One region of the Streptomyces sp. NPDC053755 genome, then DNA from elsewhere that is predicted to be linked to it. Evidence: riboswitches for the same ligand, from Rfam matches in the RefSeq annotation. Region 1 holds a riboswitch; the other holds the start of a gene.
What was found. A riboswitch is a leader RNA that binds a small molecule or an ion and turns the genes downstream of it on or off. The one in region 1 is predicted to bind glycine.

Region 1 (8,421 bases):
TCACCCACCGGGGCCACGTGGACGCCTCGGACGGGGGAGCCGCAGCGGTCTCCGTCTACCTGGAGACGACCGGGGTCGAGGACAAGTCGGGTGGCACCGCCGCCCAGGGCATCTTCGTCACCCACACCACGGGCCCCACCAAGGGCAACCTCATCACGCTGCGGAACAACGGCGTGGACGACTTCGTGGTAAAGGGCTCGGGAGCGGTGGGCATCGGCATCGCGATCGGCGCCACTCCCCGGGGCCGGGTGGAGATCGACCAGCGGACCTCCTCCATCGGGCTGCTCATGCAGGCGAACACGGACTCCGCCAGCCGCCTGGCCGAGTTCCGCGACCGGGCGGGCGTCGCGAAGCTGCGGATCCTCAACAGCGGCGCGCTGGCCGCCCAGAACGCCATGTTCGGAGTGACGAGCGCCGAGTCGTACGGCGGCGGCGACGGCGTGATCGGCATCCGCAACGCCACCACGGTGCCGAGCGAGAACCCGACGAACGGCGGTGTCCTCTTCGCCGAGGGCGGCGCCCTCAAATGGCGCGGCCCTTCCGGCACCGTCACCACCGTCGCGCCGGCCTGACCGCCCGTCCGAGCACCGAGGTCTCCATGGAACTGACCCCCGAACAGCTCGTGTCCGAATTCCAGGACGCCGTCATGGAGCTGTACTTCGCCCGCAAGCGCATCGCGCTCCTCGAGGCCGAGAACGCGGCTCTCCGCGACCGCCTCGCCCTCGCCGACGCGCCTGCCCCCGGCGAGGACTGACCGGGCGCCCACGGCCGCCCCGAGGCAGGGTGCCGGGGCCCGCGCGTCGCGACGCGCGGGCCCCGGGCCTACGTCCTCAGCACTCGATGATGTTCACCGCGAGACCGCCGCGGGCCGTCTCCTTGTACTTGACCGACATGTCCGCGCCGGTCTCCTTCATCGTCTTGATCACCTTGTCCAGGGAGACCAGGTGGCTGCCGTCGCCGCGCATCGACATCTTCGCCGCCGTGACCGCCTTGACCGCCGCCATGCCGTTGCGCTCGATGCACGGGATCTGGACCAGGCCGCCCACCGGGTCGCAGGTCAGGCCGAGGTTGTGCTCCATGCCGATCTCGGCCGCGTTCTCCACCTGCTCCGGAGAGCCGCCCAGGACCTCGGCGAGGGCGCCCGCCGCCATCGAGCATGCCGAGCCGACCTCGCCCTGGCAGCCGACCTCGGCGCCGGAGATCGAGGCGTTCTCCTTGAAGAGCATGCCGATGGCGCCCGCCGCGAGCAGGAAGCGGACCACGCCCTCGTCGTCGGCGCCGGGCACGAAGTTCATGTAGTAGTGCAGGACCGCGGGGATGATGCCGGCCGCGCCGTTCGTCGGGGCGGTGACCACGCGCCCGCCCGCCGCGTTCTCCTCGTTCACGGCCATGGCGTAGAGGGTGATCCACTCCATCGCGAGCGCCGCCGGGTCGCCCTCGGAGCGCAGCTTGCGGGCCGTGTTCGCGGCGCGGCGGCGCACCTTGAGGCCGCCGGGCAGGATGCCCTCGCGGGACATGCCGCGCGCGACGCAGGCCTGCATGACGCGCCAGATCTCCAGGAGGCCCTCGCGGATCTCGTCCTCGGTGCGCCAGGCCTTCTCGTTCTCCAGCATCAGCGCCGAGATCGACAGGCCGGTCTCCTTCGCCAGGCGCAGCAGCTCGTCGCCCGTGCGGAAGGGGTACTTCAGGACCGTGTCGTCCGGGACGATCGGGTTCTCGCCCTGCACGGCGTCCTCGTCCACGACGAAGCCGCCGCCGACCGAGTAGTACGTCTTCTCCAGGACCACGGCGCCCTCGGTGTCGTACGCGAGGATGGTCATGCCGTTGGCGTGGTACGGGAGCGCCTTGCGGCGGTGCAGCACCAGGTCCTCGTCGAAGTCGAAGGGGATCTCGTGCACGCCGAGGAGGCTGATCCGGCCGCTCGACTTGATCCGCTCGACCTGGTCGTCGGCCGTCTCGACGTCGACCGTGCGCGGAGAGTCACCCTCCAGGCCGAGCAGGACGGCCTTCGGCGTGCCGTGACCGTGTCCGGTCGCGCCCAGCGAGCCGTACAGCTCCGCCCGTATCGAGGCCGTGTGGGCCAGCAGGCCCTCGTTCTTCAGCCGGCGGGCGAACATGCGCGCGGCGCGCATCGGACCCACCGTGTGGGAGCTGGACGGGCCGATGCCGATCGAGAACAGGTCGAAGACCGAGATGGCCACGGGGAACTCCTTGTGGGGGTGGTAGACGCCGTTGTCTGCCGGGGTGGAGCAGCAAAGCGCGGAAACAAGCGGTGGAACACGGGCTGGGGCACCGCGCTCACTGTCCAGTGTGCGCGGTGCCCCGGAGCTGTCGTACGAACGAACCTGGAACTAAAGCGTACGACGGAGGAAACTACTTCAGACCGGGGTACAGCGGGTGCTTAGCGGCCAGCGCGGTGACGCGGGCCTTGAGCGCCTGGGCCTTGTCCCCGTCGAAGCCGGGCTTCAGGGTCTCCGCGATGATGTCGGCGACCTCGGTGAAGTCCTCGGTGGCGAATCCGCGGGTCGCGAGCGCCGGCGTACCGATCCGCAGGCCCGAGGTGACCATCGGGGGGCGCGGGTCGTTCGGGATCGCGTTGCGGTTGACCGTGATGCCGACCTCGTGGAGGCGGTCCTCGGCCTGCTGCCCGTCGAGCTCGCTGTCGCGCAGGTCGACCAGGACCAGGTGCACGTCCGTGCCGCCGGACAGGATCGAGACGCCGTGCTCGGTGACGTCGCCCTGGACCAGACGCTCGGCGAGGATGCGGGCGCCCTCCACCGTGCGCTGCTGGCGCTCCTTGAACTCCTCCGAGGCCGCGACCTTGAAGGAGACGGCCTTCGCGGCGATCACGTGCTCCAGCGGGCCGCCCTGGAAGCCGGGGAAGACCGAGGAGTTCAGCTTCTTCGCGAAGTCCTTCTTCGCCAGGATGATGCCGCCGCGCGGCCCGCCCAGCGTCTTGTGCGTGGTGGAGGTCACCACGTCCGCGAACGGCACCGGGTTGGGGTGCAGCCCGGCGGCGACCAGGCCCGCGAAGTGGGCCATGTCGACCCACAGGAAGGCATCGACCTCGTCGGCGATCCGGCGGAACTCCGCGAAGTCCAGCTGGCGCGGGTAGGCGGACCAGCCCGCGATGATCACCTTGGGGCGGTGCTCCTTGGCGAGGCGCTCGACCTCGGCCATGTCGACCAGCCCGGCGGCGTCGACGTGGTAGGCGACCACGTTGAACTGCTTGCCGGAGAAGTTCAGGCGCATGCCGTGGGTGAGGTGGCCGCCGTGCGCCAGGTCCAGACCCAGGATGGTGTCGCCGGGCTGGGCGAGGGCGAAGAGCGCGGCCTGGTTGGCGGAGGCGCCGGAGTGCGGCTGCACGTTGGCGTACTCGGCGCCGAAGAGGTCCTTGACCCGGTCGATGGCGATCTGCTCCGCCACGTCGACGTGCTCGCAGCCGCCGTAGTAGCGGCGGCCCGGGTAGCCCTCGGCGTACTTGTTGGTCAGGACGGAGCCCTGCGCCTCCATGACCGCGACCGGAGCGAAGTTCTCCGAGGCGATCATCTCGAGGGTGGACTGCTGGCGGTGGAGCTCGGCGTCGACGGCGGCGGCGACGTCCGGGTCCAGCTCGTGAAGGGGGGTGTTGAGAAGCGACATGAATCGATCCCTCAGGGGTCTCAGTTCCCGGCGGAGAACGCGGCGTACTCGTCGGCGGAGAGCAGATCGTCCGGCTCGCCCGTGACACGTACCTTGAAGAGCCAGCCACCCTCGAACGGAGCGGTGTTCACCAGGGAGGGGTCGTTCACGACGTCCTCGTTGGCCTCCGTGACCTCACCGGTCACGGGGGAGTACAGGTCGCTGACGGACTTCGTCGACTCCAGCTCGCCGCAGGTCTCGCCCGCGGTGACGGTGTCACCGACCGCGGGGAGCTGGGCGTAGACGACGTCCCCGAGCGCGTTGGCCGCGAACTCGGTGATGCCGACCGTCGCGACGCCGTCCTCGGCGTCCGACAGCCACTCGTGCTCCTTGGTGTAGCGCAGCTGCTGGGGGTTGCTCATGACCTGATTCTCCTGGATCGGGGGAGTGCTGATGAACGTGGGTCTCGCGTGATGAGACGCGACGTGGGACCGAAGGCGGGACGCGCGGCCGGATCGTCCCGGCCGCGAAACGTCACTTCCGGCGCTTGTAGAAGGGCAGCGCCACGACCTCGTACGGCTCGTGGGTGCCGCGGATGTCCACACCTACACCCTGGGTGCCCGGCTCGGCGTGTGCCGCGTCCACGTAGGCCATGGCGATCGGCTTTCCGAGGGTCGGGGAGGGGGCGCCGGAGGTGACCTCGCCGACGACCACGCCGTCCGCGACGACGGCGAAGCCGGCGCGCGGCACCCGGCGGCCCTCGGCGATCAGGCCGACCAGCTTGCGGGGCGGGTTGGCCTCGGCCCGCTCGGCGGCCGCCTCCAGGGCCTTGCGGCCGACGAAGTCGCCGTCGTTGGTCGTCTTCTCGAACTTCACGACCCGGCCGAGACCGGCGTCGAACGGGGTCAGCTCCGTGGTCAGCTCGTGGCCGTAGAGCGGCATGCCCGCCTCCAGGCGGAGCGTGTCACGGCAGGAGAGGCCGCAGGGGATGAGGCCGACCGGGGCGCCCGCCTCGGTCAGGGCCCGCCAGACGCCCTCGGCGTGCTCGGGCTTCAGGAACAGCTCGAAGCCGTCCTCGCCGGTGTAGCCGGTACGGGCGATCAGCGCGGGGACCCCGGCGACCGTGCCGGGCAGACCGGCGTAGTACTTCAGCCCGTCCAGGTCGGCGTCGGTCAGCGACTTCAGGATGCCGGGGGACTCGGGGCCCTGGACGGCGATCAGCGCGTACGCGTCGCGGTCGTCCCGTACCTCGGCGTCGAAGCCCGCCGCACGCTCGGTGAGCGCGTCCAGGACGACCTGCGCGTTCGAGGCGTTGGCGACGACCATGTACGCGGTCTCGCCGAGGCGGTAGACGATCAGGTCGTCGAGGATGCCGCCGTCCTCCCGGCAGATCATCGTGTAGCGCGCCCGGCCCGGGCCCACGGTGGAGATGTTGCCGACCAGGGCGAAGTCGAGCAGCTCGACGGCCTGCGGGCCGGTGACCGTGATCTCGCCCATGTGCGACAGGTCGAAGAGGCCCGCCTTGGTCCGCACGGCGTTGTGCTCGTCACGCTCGCTGCCGTAGCGCAGCGGCATGTCCCAGCCCGCGAAGTCGGTCATGGTCGCGCCCAGGGAGCGATGCAGGGCATCGAGGGCGGTCAGACGGGCAGTGCTCATGGGTGTGGCTCCCGGGTCCCAGGGCGAAAAAGATCATGACGAGAGGACTTTCCTCCCCATCTGTCATGGAACCTGAGAGGTTCACCGAGGGCATCCTCGGCTTGCACCTTGGGTGGGGCGCGACGGCGCGCCCGCTTTTCAGATCTGCCTCATCCGCGCGGTACGGGGCCTGAGAGATTCAAGGGAGGGTCTTGCTCCTTCGGCGCCCGGACCCCCGCAGCGCTGCTGCGGTGTGTCCGGAACTCTCCCGCGCGGATTCGAACGGCCGGTATGTGGTTGTGTGCGCTTGGCGCGCACATCATTGCACGCGGGTCCTGATCGGCAAATCGCTTGTGCCTCATTACCGTCTCTTTACACTTCTTGGGGAAGGGTCTTCGAGACCCGACAGGGGGAGAAGCGATGACGTTCCAACGAACCGGCGCCTACGCGACGAGTACCGGCATACCGGCCCCGCGCGCCCGGGCCAGGACCCGGCGGCACGGCGCGGCCGCGCGCCTGCTGCGCGACCTGCGCGACCGGGACGGGCACGGCCCCCGTGTGCTCGCCTTCGCGGCGGGAGACCTCGTCGTCGTCTCCGGGCTGCCCGGCAGCGGCAAGTCGACCCTCATGCGCCGTGCGGCCGACGGCCGCGGCATCGACTCGCAGGACGCCCGGGAGCGCTGGGAGGCGCGGATGCCCGGCTTCCTGCCGTACGCGGTCTACCGCCCCCTCGTCCGCGTCGCGCACTACGCCGGCCTGCGCCGGGAGCTGCGCGCGGGGCGGAGCGTGATCGTCCACGACTGCGGCACCCAGTCCTGGGTGCGCGACTGGCTCGCCCGCGAGGCCCGCCGCAGAGGCCGCGCCCTGCACCTGGTCCTGCTCGACGTCACCCCGGCCGCCGCCCGCGAGGGCCAGCGCGACCGGGGGCGCGGCGTGTCCGGATACGCCTTCGCCCGGCACCGCCGGGCGGTCGGCCGGCTGCTGCGCTCCGTGGAGGCCGGCCGGCTGCCCCGCGGCTGCGCCTCGGCGACCCTGCTCGACAGGAACGCGGCCGGCGCCCTGCGGAAGATCACCTTCCGGGATGTCGGCTGACGGCGCACCCCCCGGCGGACGGGCCGCGGGCGCCGCCGCGGCCCGGCGCGCTCCGTATGCTTTTGGCCACGGCGGCGCGAGGGCGGCATTAGGGTTCTGCCCCGAGGGCGCGTGACCGGGCGCGTGAGAAGGGGACCGAGGACCGTGGACGTTTCGTGGCCGGGCAATGAGCTCGAAGAGGTGCTGTCCGCCTCGCTCGGCAACCCCGCCGCCGGGGGCCGGCTCGTCGAGGTGCTCGGCCGCAGCCCGGTCTGGGTTCCGCTGCCCAACGGCGGCAGCCCCGAGAGCACCGACCTCGACCTTCCCACGCTGGAGATCGACGGCCTCCCCTATGTCCCCGTCTTCAGCTCCGAGCAGCAGTTCCTGGCCTGCGTCGGCAGCCACATGTCCTTCACGGTCGCACCCGCCCGCGACTTCGCCCGCGGACTGCCCCCGCAGCTCGGCATCGCCGTGAACCCCGGCGGCACCGTCGGCGCCCCGCTGCCGCCCCCCGCCGTCGCCGAGCTGTGCCGGGCCGGCCGCACCCCGCTGGACGGCCCCGCGAGCGGCGGCCGGGTCCGGCTCTTCGAGCCCGACTGGCAGGACGACCCCGTCGACTTCCTCTCCGCCGCGGCCGCCGAGTTCGAGGCCACCGGCGTCGTGGCGAGCGCCCGGCGCGCCCTGGCCAGCGTCGAGGGGACCGAACCGGCCCTCTTCGTCGGCGTCCGGCTCGTCGCCTGGGACGGCGTCGACCGGAACGCGCCGCTGGACGCGCTCGGCCGCGCGCTGGGCCGGGTCGAGACCGCCTGGCCCGTGAATCTCATCCTCCTGGACGTTGCCCAGGACCCCGTGGCCGACTGGATGCTGGAGCGGGTGCGCCCGTTCTACCAGCGCGCCGCCGGCTGAGCGGGGCACCACGGAATGACACGTCAGGAAACAGGACCGATGGACGGACGAGGGGCGGAACACAGGTGAGCGCGTCAGGCACGGCCGCGGCCGGACAGGTCGAGCACATGCTGCGCCAGGTGGCACCCGGACGCTACGACGCGTACGAGCGGCTGCTGCACGCCCTCGCGGACGGCGACGTGTGGATGCTCCTCTGGCACGGCCAGGCCGGATCACCCGACGCGCAGTACGGCAACATGGAGATCGACGGCCTCGGCTACGCCCCCTGTGTCACCTCCGCCCAGGAGCTGGCCGCCTCCGGCTGGAACCGCGCCCACGAGGTGGTCACCGGCCGCGACATCGCCCGGGCCCTCTACCCCGACCACTGGGGCATCTGGCTCAATCCGCACGACTCCGGCGGCGGGGTCGGCATTCCCTGGGCCGATCTGCGCAGGATCGCCACCGGTCTCGACCGGATGCCCGCGGGTCCGCTGCGCCTGAGCGAACCCGCACTCGAGCTGCCCCAGTTCTACGCCCTGCTGACGCAGAACGCGCACCGCACCCCCGCCGTGCGGGCACTGCGCCGCGCCTGGGTGCAGCCCGCGCTCGGCTCCCCGTACCTCGCCATCGGCCTCGACCTCTACGACACCTCCCCGGCCTCCGTCGACGCGGTGCGGGCGATGATGCGGCAGTCGGTCTCCGCCGTCCCCGACGGGCTCCCCGTCTCGACGGTCGCGATGTCGGACGAGTACGACCCGGTGGCGATGTGGCTGCGGGCCAACGCCCGCCCCTTCTACGACCGGGACGCCCACGCCTCCCCCGCTCCGTCCGCTCCCGGCTACGGCTACCCGCCCCGGCCCTGACCGGCGAACTCGTCCATATGACAGGGGCGTTAACCGGGGCAGCGCACTTGTCCCGGATCTGCCCGGTTTGGCAAGTGTCCGGGTCTCGACTAGGTATCACCGCTATCCGGACTGTTCTCCAGCTGGTTCCCCGTCGGTAGTGTTCGGCCGGTCAAGACCTCTCACACGGCGGAACCTGGGGTGGACCCATGCGAATAATCAAGTCCCGTACGGTCCGGGCGATCACGGTGGCGGCAGCCGTCACCCTGATCGCCACGGGGTGCTCCAGTGAGCGCGGCAAGGACGGGGACAAGGCCGGCGCGAAGGACACCTTCGTGTTCGCCGGTGCCGGTGACCCCGGTTCCCT
Region 2 (8,421 bases), on a different contig from region 1:
GCGTCGCCGCCTGCTCCTTCAGTCCGCCCGGCTTGGTCAGCGACCCGATGAAGCTGATGAGGGCCGAGACACCGCTCGCTCCGAGCGACAGCGCGAGCACGAGGGCCGTCTCGGACCGCAGGAGCCGGCGCGAGAGCCCCTCGGGGGGTAGGGAATCTGCCGCCACGCGTTGCTCCGACACCACACCTGTCTCCACTTCCCCATCGCTTCCCGGGTAGGGAGATCATGCGTGACGGCCCGGGCCGAGCGCCATCCCGCCGCCGCCCGCGCCGAACGACGCGAGCACCGGTCACGTGCGAGACCCGCCTCCGGCGGCGCGGGGGGCCATCCGGGCCACACGCCGGGCCCGGCCGCCGCGGCCCACCCGGCGGCCGCGCGTACCCCGGGCGCTCACCGCAGCAGGCTGCCGAGCCGCATACGTCACGCGCGCCACTGCGGCCACGTGTGGACCGGTTCGCCCTCCCGCATCAGCTCGGCGTACCGCCGGGTCATGGCGGCGAGCGCCGCCTCCCGGTCGAGACCGGAGTCCAGCGCCCGGTGGAAGGTGTCGGTCTGCCAGGACGCGCCGTTCACCCGCTTCCGGCAGCGCTCCTCGATCACCCCGAGGTAGAAGTCCCGGTCCGCCGGCTCGACGTGCCAGGCGTCGAGCCCGGCCGCTGCCAGCGGCAGCAGCTCGTCCAGGACCAGCCGTGCCGCGGGCACCGCCGCCACTCCGCCCGCCCGGCCCGGCCGGGGCCAGCGCAGCTCGGCCTCGATGCCGTGCCGGCACGCGAGATCGAAGTTGTCCGCCGCGTCCTCGAACGGAAGCCGCTTCCACACCGGGCGCGCCTCCTCGGCCAGCGAGCGCACCAGGCCGTAGTAGAAGGCCGCGTTGGCGACGACATCGGTGACGGTCGGGCCGGCGGGCAGGACCCGGTTCTCCACGCGCAGGTGCGGGACGCCGTCCACCCAGCCGTACACGGGACGGTTCCAGCGGTAGACCGTGCCGTTGTGCAGGACCAGCTCCTTGAGCTGCGGGACCCCGCCACGGTCCAGGACGAGCAGCGGGTCCTCCTCGTCGCAGATCGGCAGCAGCGGGGGGAAGTACCGCAGGTTCTCCTCGAAGAGGTCGTACGCGGAGTCCACCCACCGCTCCCCGAACCAGGTCCGCGGCCGCACCCCCTGCGCCTGCAGTTCCGGCGGCCTGGTGTCCGTCGCCTGCTGGAAGAGCGGCGGCCTGGACTCCCGCCAGAGCTCGCGTCCGAACAGGAACGGGGAGTTGGCACCGACCGCGATCTGGACCGCCGTCACGGCCTGCGCCGCGTTCCACACGGCGGCGAAGCGCGGCGGGGTGACCTGGAGGTGCAGCTGTACGGAGGTGCAGGCCGCCTCCGGCACGATCGACGTCGACGTGCAGGACAGCCGCTCCACGCCGTGGATGTCGAGGACGAAGTCCTCGCCCCTGGCGGCGACGATCTGATCGTTGAGGAGGGTGTAGCGGTCGACGTCCGAAAGGTTCTCGAAGACGAGGTCCCGCTGGGCGAGTGTGGGCAGAATTCCGATCATCACCACGCCAGCGTCGACTTCGCGGGCTTTGCGATCGGCATATCCCAGACCGGTACGCAGCTCCTCGGCGAGCCGGTCGAATACTCGCCCGGCGAGCTGGTGCGGAGCGATGTTCACTTCGAGATTGAACATTCCGAGTTCCGTCTGGAAATCCGGACTGGCGATCCTCTCGAGCACCCGCCCATTGACCATCCGGGGCATGCCGTCACGGCCGGCGAGATTGAGCTCGATCTCCATGCCCATGAGATTTCGCGGCCCGTCGAACCTCTTCTCCGCCAGAAGCCTCGCGAGCCCCGCGAGACACTGCTGGAGCTTCCTGCGGTATCGCTGCCGGTCGGACAGGCCGAACCCGTCCGCCACGACCTTCTCACCCATCGAAGCGTCCTTCCCCGCATGGGCGGCCGCGGCGACGGCCGCGCGTGTCACGGACGATGATGCCCCGAGGGACTGATCCGTAACGTCTGCGCGGCGACCGCGTTGGACGATAGGCTGAGAGGAGTTCCGTCCGGCACACCCCTCGGGCATCCAGCATAGGACATATTCCAGCGACATAATCGCCGGAACCATGCGATCGATAATCGGCCGTCCGTAGCGAGGACAACGCCGCAGGCTGGCGCCGCGGAACCGCCGGGAAGCGAGGAAATCGCCGGGTAAATGGGTCCGGATGAAGCCTTGCCCGCAATATCCCCGTCAGCTAGCGGAAACACTGCGTGAACACCTCTCGTATAAACTCCGCGGACGAGGCAGAGTGTTGGCGCTCGGCCATGGCCTCTTGGCCCCTTCCGGCCGGCAGCTGACAGCGCCGTCGTACCTGCCCACGCGTCACCGTGTCTCCTGAGCGAGAGGCGACCCATCATGCTCCGACCCACACCGGCCCCTGCGCCGGCCCTGCGAAGTGTCCTCGCGGCCCTCGGTTCCCCCACCGCCGTCCGCGAGGCGCGAACGCCCGCCCTCCGGACCGCCCTGGGCCCGCTGAGTCCCGAACTGCCCCTGCCCGTCCACGTCCTCGACGTGCGGGACGACATCGCCCCGCCGGGGCAGACTCCGCGGACCCGGCTCGTCGGCTGGCGCTTCCTCATCCGGGGCACCGACCGGGCCGTCGCGGCCGCGGACACCATGCTCACACCCGACGGCTGGACGTTCTCGCACTTCTTCGAGGGGCCGTACGTCGCCGCGACGGAACGCGCGCTGCTCCAGGCCGACGCGCTGCCCACGGCGTACCAGCCCCGGCTGCTCTCGGTCCCGGAGCTGTACATGCTGACGCTGTGGCTGCACGGCGACACCGAGGCCGACGGCGCCTCGGCCGCGCCCGAGCCCACCGATCTGCTGATCCCGCTCGCCCCCGCCCCGCCGGGCATCGCCGCCCACCGACCGCACCGGGTCGCGGACCTGCTGCCGCTCCTCAGCCTGCGCCTGGCGCCGCCACCGCTGTACGGCACTCCGGCGCCGGCCTGATCCAGCGCACGCGCACCCGTGCCCCGCGACCGATCCGGTCGCGGGGCACGGTTCGTGGGGGCGCCGTCCGCGCGGGGCCTCTCGGCCGGCGGCGGCCAGGGCCTCTCCGACGGCCCCGGTTCGTCCGGACCTGCCCGCCGGACAGTGTCGAACACCCCCGTCGAACGACCCGACCCGGACGGACTAGCCCGCTGGGGCTATCCCGAACCACCCGAAGTGACCTCCGAGTTGAGTTGAACCGCCCGCGCGGGTGATACCTCTTCATGCAGTAGGAAGAGCTGCCGCGAAATACCTGCGGATCGACGTCCGTAGGGGAACACTGGACCAACCGAACCGACAACGGGGGGCGGCCATGAGCACCGCGTCGAGCCGCAGGACGACATTCACCACGACCCAGCGAAAGAACCCACCCATGTGTCAGCACCAGCCAGCCTGTCCCACCGCCGACTCCGCCGACCGGGAGGCGGCGCGTCTGATGGCACACCACCCGGAGCAGGGCTGGAGCCTGCTGTGCAACGGAGTCCTGCTCTTCGAGGACACCGGTGAACTGCTGCCCGACGGGCAGATCATCGCCCCGCACCGCCCGCTCAGGGCGGCCCACGTGACGACCGCCGCCTGACGGGAGGGCAGTCCCGCGGAAGGCGGTCCCACAGCGCCACGCACACGAGGAACACGACAAGGGCCGGCCCGGAGGAATCCTCCGAACCGGCCCTGACTCATGCTCAGTTGTCGTACGCGTCCAGCGGCGGGCAGGAGCAGACCAGGTTGCGGTCTCCGAACGCCCCGTCGATCCGGCGGACCGGCGGCCAGTACTTGTCCGCGGCCGAGACACCGGCCGGGAAGACCGCCTCGTCACGGGTGTACGCGTGGTTCCACTCGCCGCCCAGCGCGGCCGCGGTGTGCGGCGCGTTGCGGAGCGGGTTGTCGTCCGCGGGCCACTCGCCCGACGCCACCTTCTCGATCTCGCCGCGAATGGCGATCATCGTGTCGCAGAAGCGGTCGAGCTCGGTCAGGTCCTCGGACTCGGTCGGCTCGATCATCAGCGTGCCGGCGACCGGGAAGGACATCGTCGGCGCGTGGAAGCCGTAGTCGATCAGACGCTTGGCGATGTCGTCGACGCTGACACCGGTCGCCTTGGAGATCGGGCGCAGGTCGACGATGCACTCGTGGGCGACCAGACCGGCCGGGCCGGTGTAGAGCACCGGGTAGTGCGGCTCCAGGCGCTTGGCGATGTAGTTCGCGGCGAGGACGGCCACCTGCGTGGCGCGCGTGAGGCCCTCGCCACCCATCAGGCGCACGTACGACCACGAGATCGGCAGGATCCCCGCCGAGCCCCAGGGGGCGGCCGAGATCGGGCCGACGCCCGTCTCCGGGCCCGCGGCGGGCTGGAGCGGGTGGCTGGGCAGGTACGGCGCGAGGTGCGCGCGCACGCCGACCGGGCCGACGCCGGGGCCGCCGCCGCCGTGCGGGATGCAGAAGGTCTTGTGCAGGTTGAGGTGCGAGACGTCGCCGCCGAACTTGCCGGGCTTGGCGAGGCCGACGAGCGCGTTGAGGTTGGCGCCGTCGACGTACACCTGACCGCCGGCGTCGTGCACGGCGCCGCAGATGTCGGCGACGTGCTCCTCGAACACGCCGTGCGTGGACGGGTAGGTGATCATCAGCACGGACAGCTCGTCGCGGTACTGCTCGATCTTCGCGCGCAGGTCCTCGACGTCGACCTCGCCGTCGTCCGCGGTCTTGACGACGACGACCTTCATGCCCGCCATCACGGCGCTGGCGGCGTTGGTGCCGTGCGCCGACGACGGGATGAGGCAGACCGTGCGCTGGAGGTCGCCGTTGGCCCGGTGGTAGGCGCGGACGGCGAGCAGACCGGCGAGTTCGCCCTGCGAACCGGCGTTGGGCTGGAGGGAGACCTTGTCGTAGCCGGTGACCTCGGCCAGACGCTCCTCCAGCTCGGTGATGAGCGTGAGGTAGCCCTGCACCTGCTCGATGGGTGCGAAGGGGTGGATCTGGCCGAACTCCGGCCAGGTCACCGGCTCCATCTCGGTGGTCGCGTTCAGCTTCATGGTGCAGGAGCCGAGCGGGATCATGCCGCGGTCCAGGGCGTAGTCGCGGTCGGCGAGCCTGCGGAGGTAGCGCAGCATCGACGTCTCGGAGCGGTGCGCGTGGAAGACCGGGTGGGTCAGGTACGTGTCGGTGCGCAGGAGGGAGACGGGCAGCCTGTCCTCGGCGACGGCGTCCAGGGCCTCGATGTCGGCGTCGACTCCGAAGGCGCTCCACACGGCGCCGAGCTGGGCGCGGCCCGTGGTCTCGTCGCACGAGACCGACACGTGGTCGGCGTCGACGCGGTAGAGGTTGACGCCGGCCTCACGGGCGGCGGCGACGGCCTCGGCGGCCTTGCCCGGCACGCGGACGGTCAGGGTGTCGAAGTACGCGTCGTGCACGACCTCGACACCTCCGGCGCGCAGTCCCTCGGCGAGGACGGTGGCGTACCGGTGGACGCGCTGCGCGATCTGCTTCAGGCCGTCGGGGCCGTGGTAGACGGCGTACATGCCGGCCATGACGGCGAGCAGCACCTGGGCGGTGCAGATGTTGCTGGTGGCCTTCTCGCGGCGGATGTGCTGCTCGCGGGTCTGCAGGGCCAGACGGTAGGCCCTGTTCCCGTCGGCGTCGACGGAGACGCCGACGAGACGGCCGGGGAGGGAGCGGGCGTGCTTGTCCTGGACGGCCATGTAGCCGGCGTGCGGACCGCCGAAGCCCATGGGCACGCCGAAGCGCTGCGTGGTGCCGACGGCGATGTCCGCGCCCAGCTCGCCGGGCGAGGTGAGCAGGGTCAGCGCGAGCAGGTCGGCGGCGACGGTGACGATCGCGCCCAGCTCGTGGGCCGCGTCGACGAGCGGCTTGATGTCCCGGACGGCGCCGGAGGCCCCGGGGTACTGGAGCAGCACGCCGAAGACGCCGCGCTCGGCGACCTCGGCGGGAATGCCGTCGCTCAGGTCGGCGACGACGACCTCGACACCGGTGGGCTCGGCACGCGTCTCGATGACGGCGATGGTCTGGGGCAGGGCGTCGGCGTCGACGAGGAAGACACCGTTCTTGACCTTGCCGACCCGGCGGGACAGGGCCATGGCCTCGGCGGCCGCCGTGCCCTCGTCCAGCAGCGAGGCACCGGAGGTGGGCAGACCGGTCAGGTCGGCGACCATCGTCTGGAAGTTGAGCAGCGCCTCGAGGCGGCCCTGGGAGATCTCCGGCTGGTAGGGCGTGTACGCCGTGTACCAGGCGGGGTTCTCCATGACGTTCCGGAGGATGACCGGCGGGGTGAAGGTGCCGTAGTAGCCGAGGCCGATCATGGGGGCGAGGACCTGGTTGCGGTCGGCGAGCTCACGCAGCTCAGCGAGGACCTCGGCCTCGGTGCGGGCGGCGGGCAGTCCGAGCGCCTCGGCGCTCTTGATCACGTCCGGCACGGCGGCGGCGGTCAGCTCGTCCAGGGAGCCGTAGCCGACCTGCGCGAGCATCTTGGCACGGGCTTCGGCGTCGGGCCCGATGTGCCGCTGCTCGAACGGGATGCCCTGTTCGAGCTCGGAGAGCGGGATGCGGTGAGCGGTCATGTACGGAGGCCTCCTGGTCGTCACGACCTGCGAGAAGCACCACGGCGCGGGTGCCCGGACGGCCTCCCCCTCTGTCATCTCAACCTGAGAGCTTCACCGGCACGCCGAAGGGCACGCCGGCTTTCACCGTCGGTGAGAGCGGATGCCGTCTGACGCCCGCCCTGCTTTCCAGAGTGACCTCGTCCGTGCGGTACGGGGGCCTGAGAGATTCCGGGGAGGATTTGCTCCTTCGGCGCCTCCGAAAGGTTTCTCCGGAGGACTCTCCCGCACGGGGTCGACAGCCACAGCCAGCCTACCAGCGCGCTTCCCCCTGCCGTCGCTCAAGTGGCCGACATCTCGGATGTGCACTTTCGTAGTCTCTGTAGAGCAGTCGCGACCAGTTGGAGGGACCGTGCAGACCGACATCGATCCGCGCAGCCTGATCGGCCGCAAGGCGTTCGACCGCGACGGCAACAAGATCGGCACCGTGGACGAGGTGTACCTCGACGACGCGACCGGAGTGCCCGAGTGGGCCGCGGTCCGCACCGGCCTGTTCAGCCGGGACGCCTTCGTCCCCCTGGAGCCCAGCGAACTGGTCGAGGACGGCCTGCGCATCCCGTACGAGCGCGCCCTGATCAAGGACGCACCGGACTTCGGCGTGGGCCGCCACCTCTCCCCGGAGCAGGAGCTCCAGCTCTACCGCCACTACAACATCGCCCTCCCCCCGGTGCCCGACCGCGACTTCGGCCGCCTCGCGGGCCAGGAGGAGACCTGACACGGCCCTCCCCGGCCCGACCGCGCACGCGCCCTGGCGACGGGCGCCGGGCCCGGTCGCGCATGTCCCCCGGCGACGGCCGCCGGGCCGCGCGCGGGAGGGGCCGGACGACCGCCCTCCGGTCCGATCGACGGCGGTTCTCTACGCCACGGCCGCCGGCCCCTCCCCGCCTCCGACCAGAGGCAGCGGATCCGCCGGTTCCAGCTCCGGGTCGTCGACGGGAAACGTCCGAACCCGGCCCGGCGCCGAGCCCGGCACCTCGAAGCGCACGGTGACCCGGCCGACCCCGCTCCCCTGCACCCACCCCGGCCCGTGGACCGCGTGCCGTACGTCGTGCCCGGGGGACCACCGTCGCTCGGGCGGCGCCTCCGCGCCGTCCGTCCCGGCCTCGGACGTCTCCACCTGCTCCGGCGGCCGGTCCGGCGACGCCTCCGCACCGCCGGGCGCCTCCCCCGTCGCTTGGGCCCCGGCCCGCGCCTCTGCCTCCGCCTGGGCGAACAGGTCCTCCTGGGTGAAGTCCGCCAGCCCGCTGACCCCCACTCCCAGGAGTCTCACCCCGCCCGTGGTGTCCACCCCCTCGAGGAGCCGTCCAGCGGCCTCCCGCACCACGACCGGATCGTCGGTGGGCCCGCGCAGCGTCTCGGACCGCGTCAGCGTCGAGAAGTCGTACCGCCGCACCTTGAGCACGATCGTCCGCCCCGAGTGCCCGGAGCCCCGCAGCCGCCCCACGCACCGCTCCGCCAGCCGCTCCACCTCCATGCGGATCCTCAGCCGGTCGTGCAGGTCCACGTCGAAGGTGTCCTCGACCGACACGGACTTCGCGTCCCGCTCGGCCACCACGGGCCTGTCGTCGTGCCCCTGGGCCATCCTGTACAGGGACGCGCCGTGCGACCGCCCCAGGAGCCGTACAAGCTCGTCCTCGCCCGCCTCCGCGAGGTCGGACACCGTGGTCATGCCCGCGCGCCGCAGATGCTCCCCCGTGGCCGGCCCGACGCCCGGCAGGATGCGGACCGACTTCGGCCCGAGCAGCTCCCGCTCCGTACCCGGCTCGATCAGCAC

Region 2: another riboswitch for glycine. It lies ahead of gcvP (aminomethyl-transferring glycine dehydrogenase); the one in region 1 lies ahead of gcvT (glycine cleavage system aminomethyltransferase GcvT).

The regions. Positions count from the first base shown of each region.
Region 1 is NZ_JBFASK010000020.1:3,446-11,866, forward strand. It holds gene AB0K65_RS19900 (hyaluronoglucosaminidase) at 1-572, shown strand, start outside; gene AB0K65_RS19905 (hypothetical protein) at 599-754, shown strand; gene AB0K65_RS19910 (L-serine ammonia-lyase) at 831-2,201, opposite strand; gene glyA (serine hydroxymethyltransferase) at 2,374-3,642, opposite strand; gene gcvH (glycine cleavage system protein GcvH) at 3,663-4,043, opposite strand; gene gcvT (glycine cleavage system aminomethyltransferase GcvT) at 4,156-5,277, opposite strand; glycine riboswitch at 5,426-5,537, opposite strand; gene AB0K65_RS19930 (AAA family ATPase) at 5,677-6,348, shown strand; gene AB0K65_RS19935 (enhanced serine sensitivity protein SseB) at 6,493-7,233, shown strand; gene AB0K65_RS19940 (enhanced serine sensitivity protein SseB C-terminal domain-containing protein) at 7,299-8,075, shown strand; gene AB0K65_RS19945 (ABC transporter substrate-binding protein) at 8,264-8,421, shown strand, end outside.
Region 2 is NZ_JBFASK010000050.1:17,940-26,360, forward strand. It holds gene AB0K65_RS30015 (CPBP family intramembrane glutamic endopeptidase) at 1-166, opposite strand, end outside; gene AB0K65_RS30020 (glutamate-cysteine ligase family protein) at 421-1,920, opposite strand; gene AB0K65_RS30025 (hypothetical protein) at 2,401-3,000, shown strand; gene AB0K65_RS30030 (DUF5999 family protein) at 3,413-3,619, shown strand; gene gcvP (aminomethyl-transferring glycine dehydrogenase) at 3,723-6,608, opposite strand; glycine riboswitch at 6,787-6,885, opposite strand; gene AB0K65_RS30040 (PRC-barrel domain-containing protein) at 7,000-7,362, shown strand; gene AB0K65_RS30045 (DNA polymerase IV) at 7,504-8,421, opposite strand, start outside.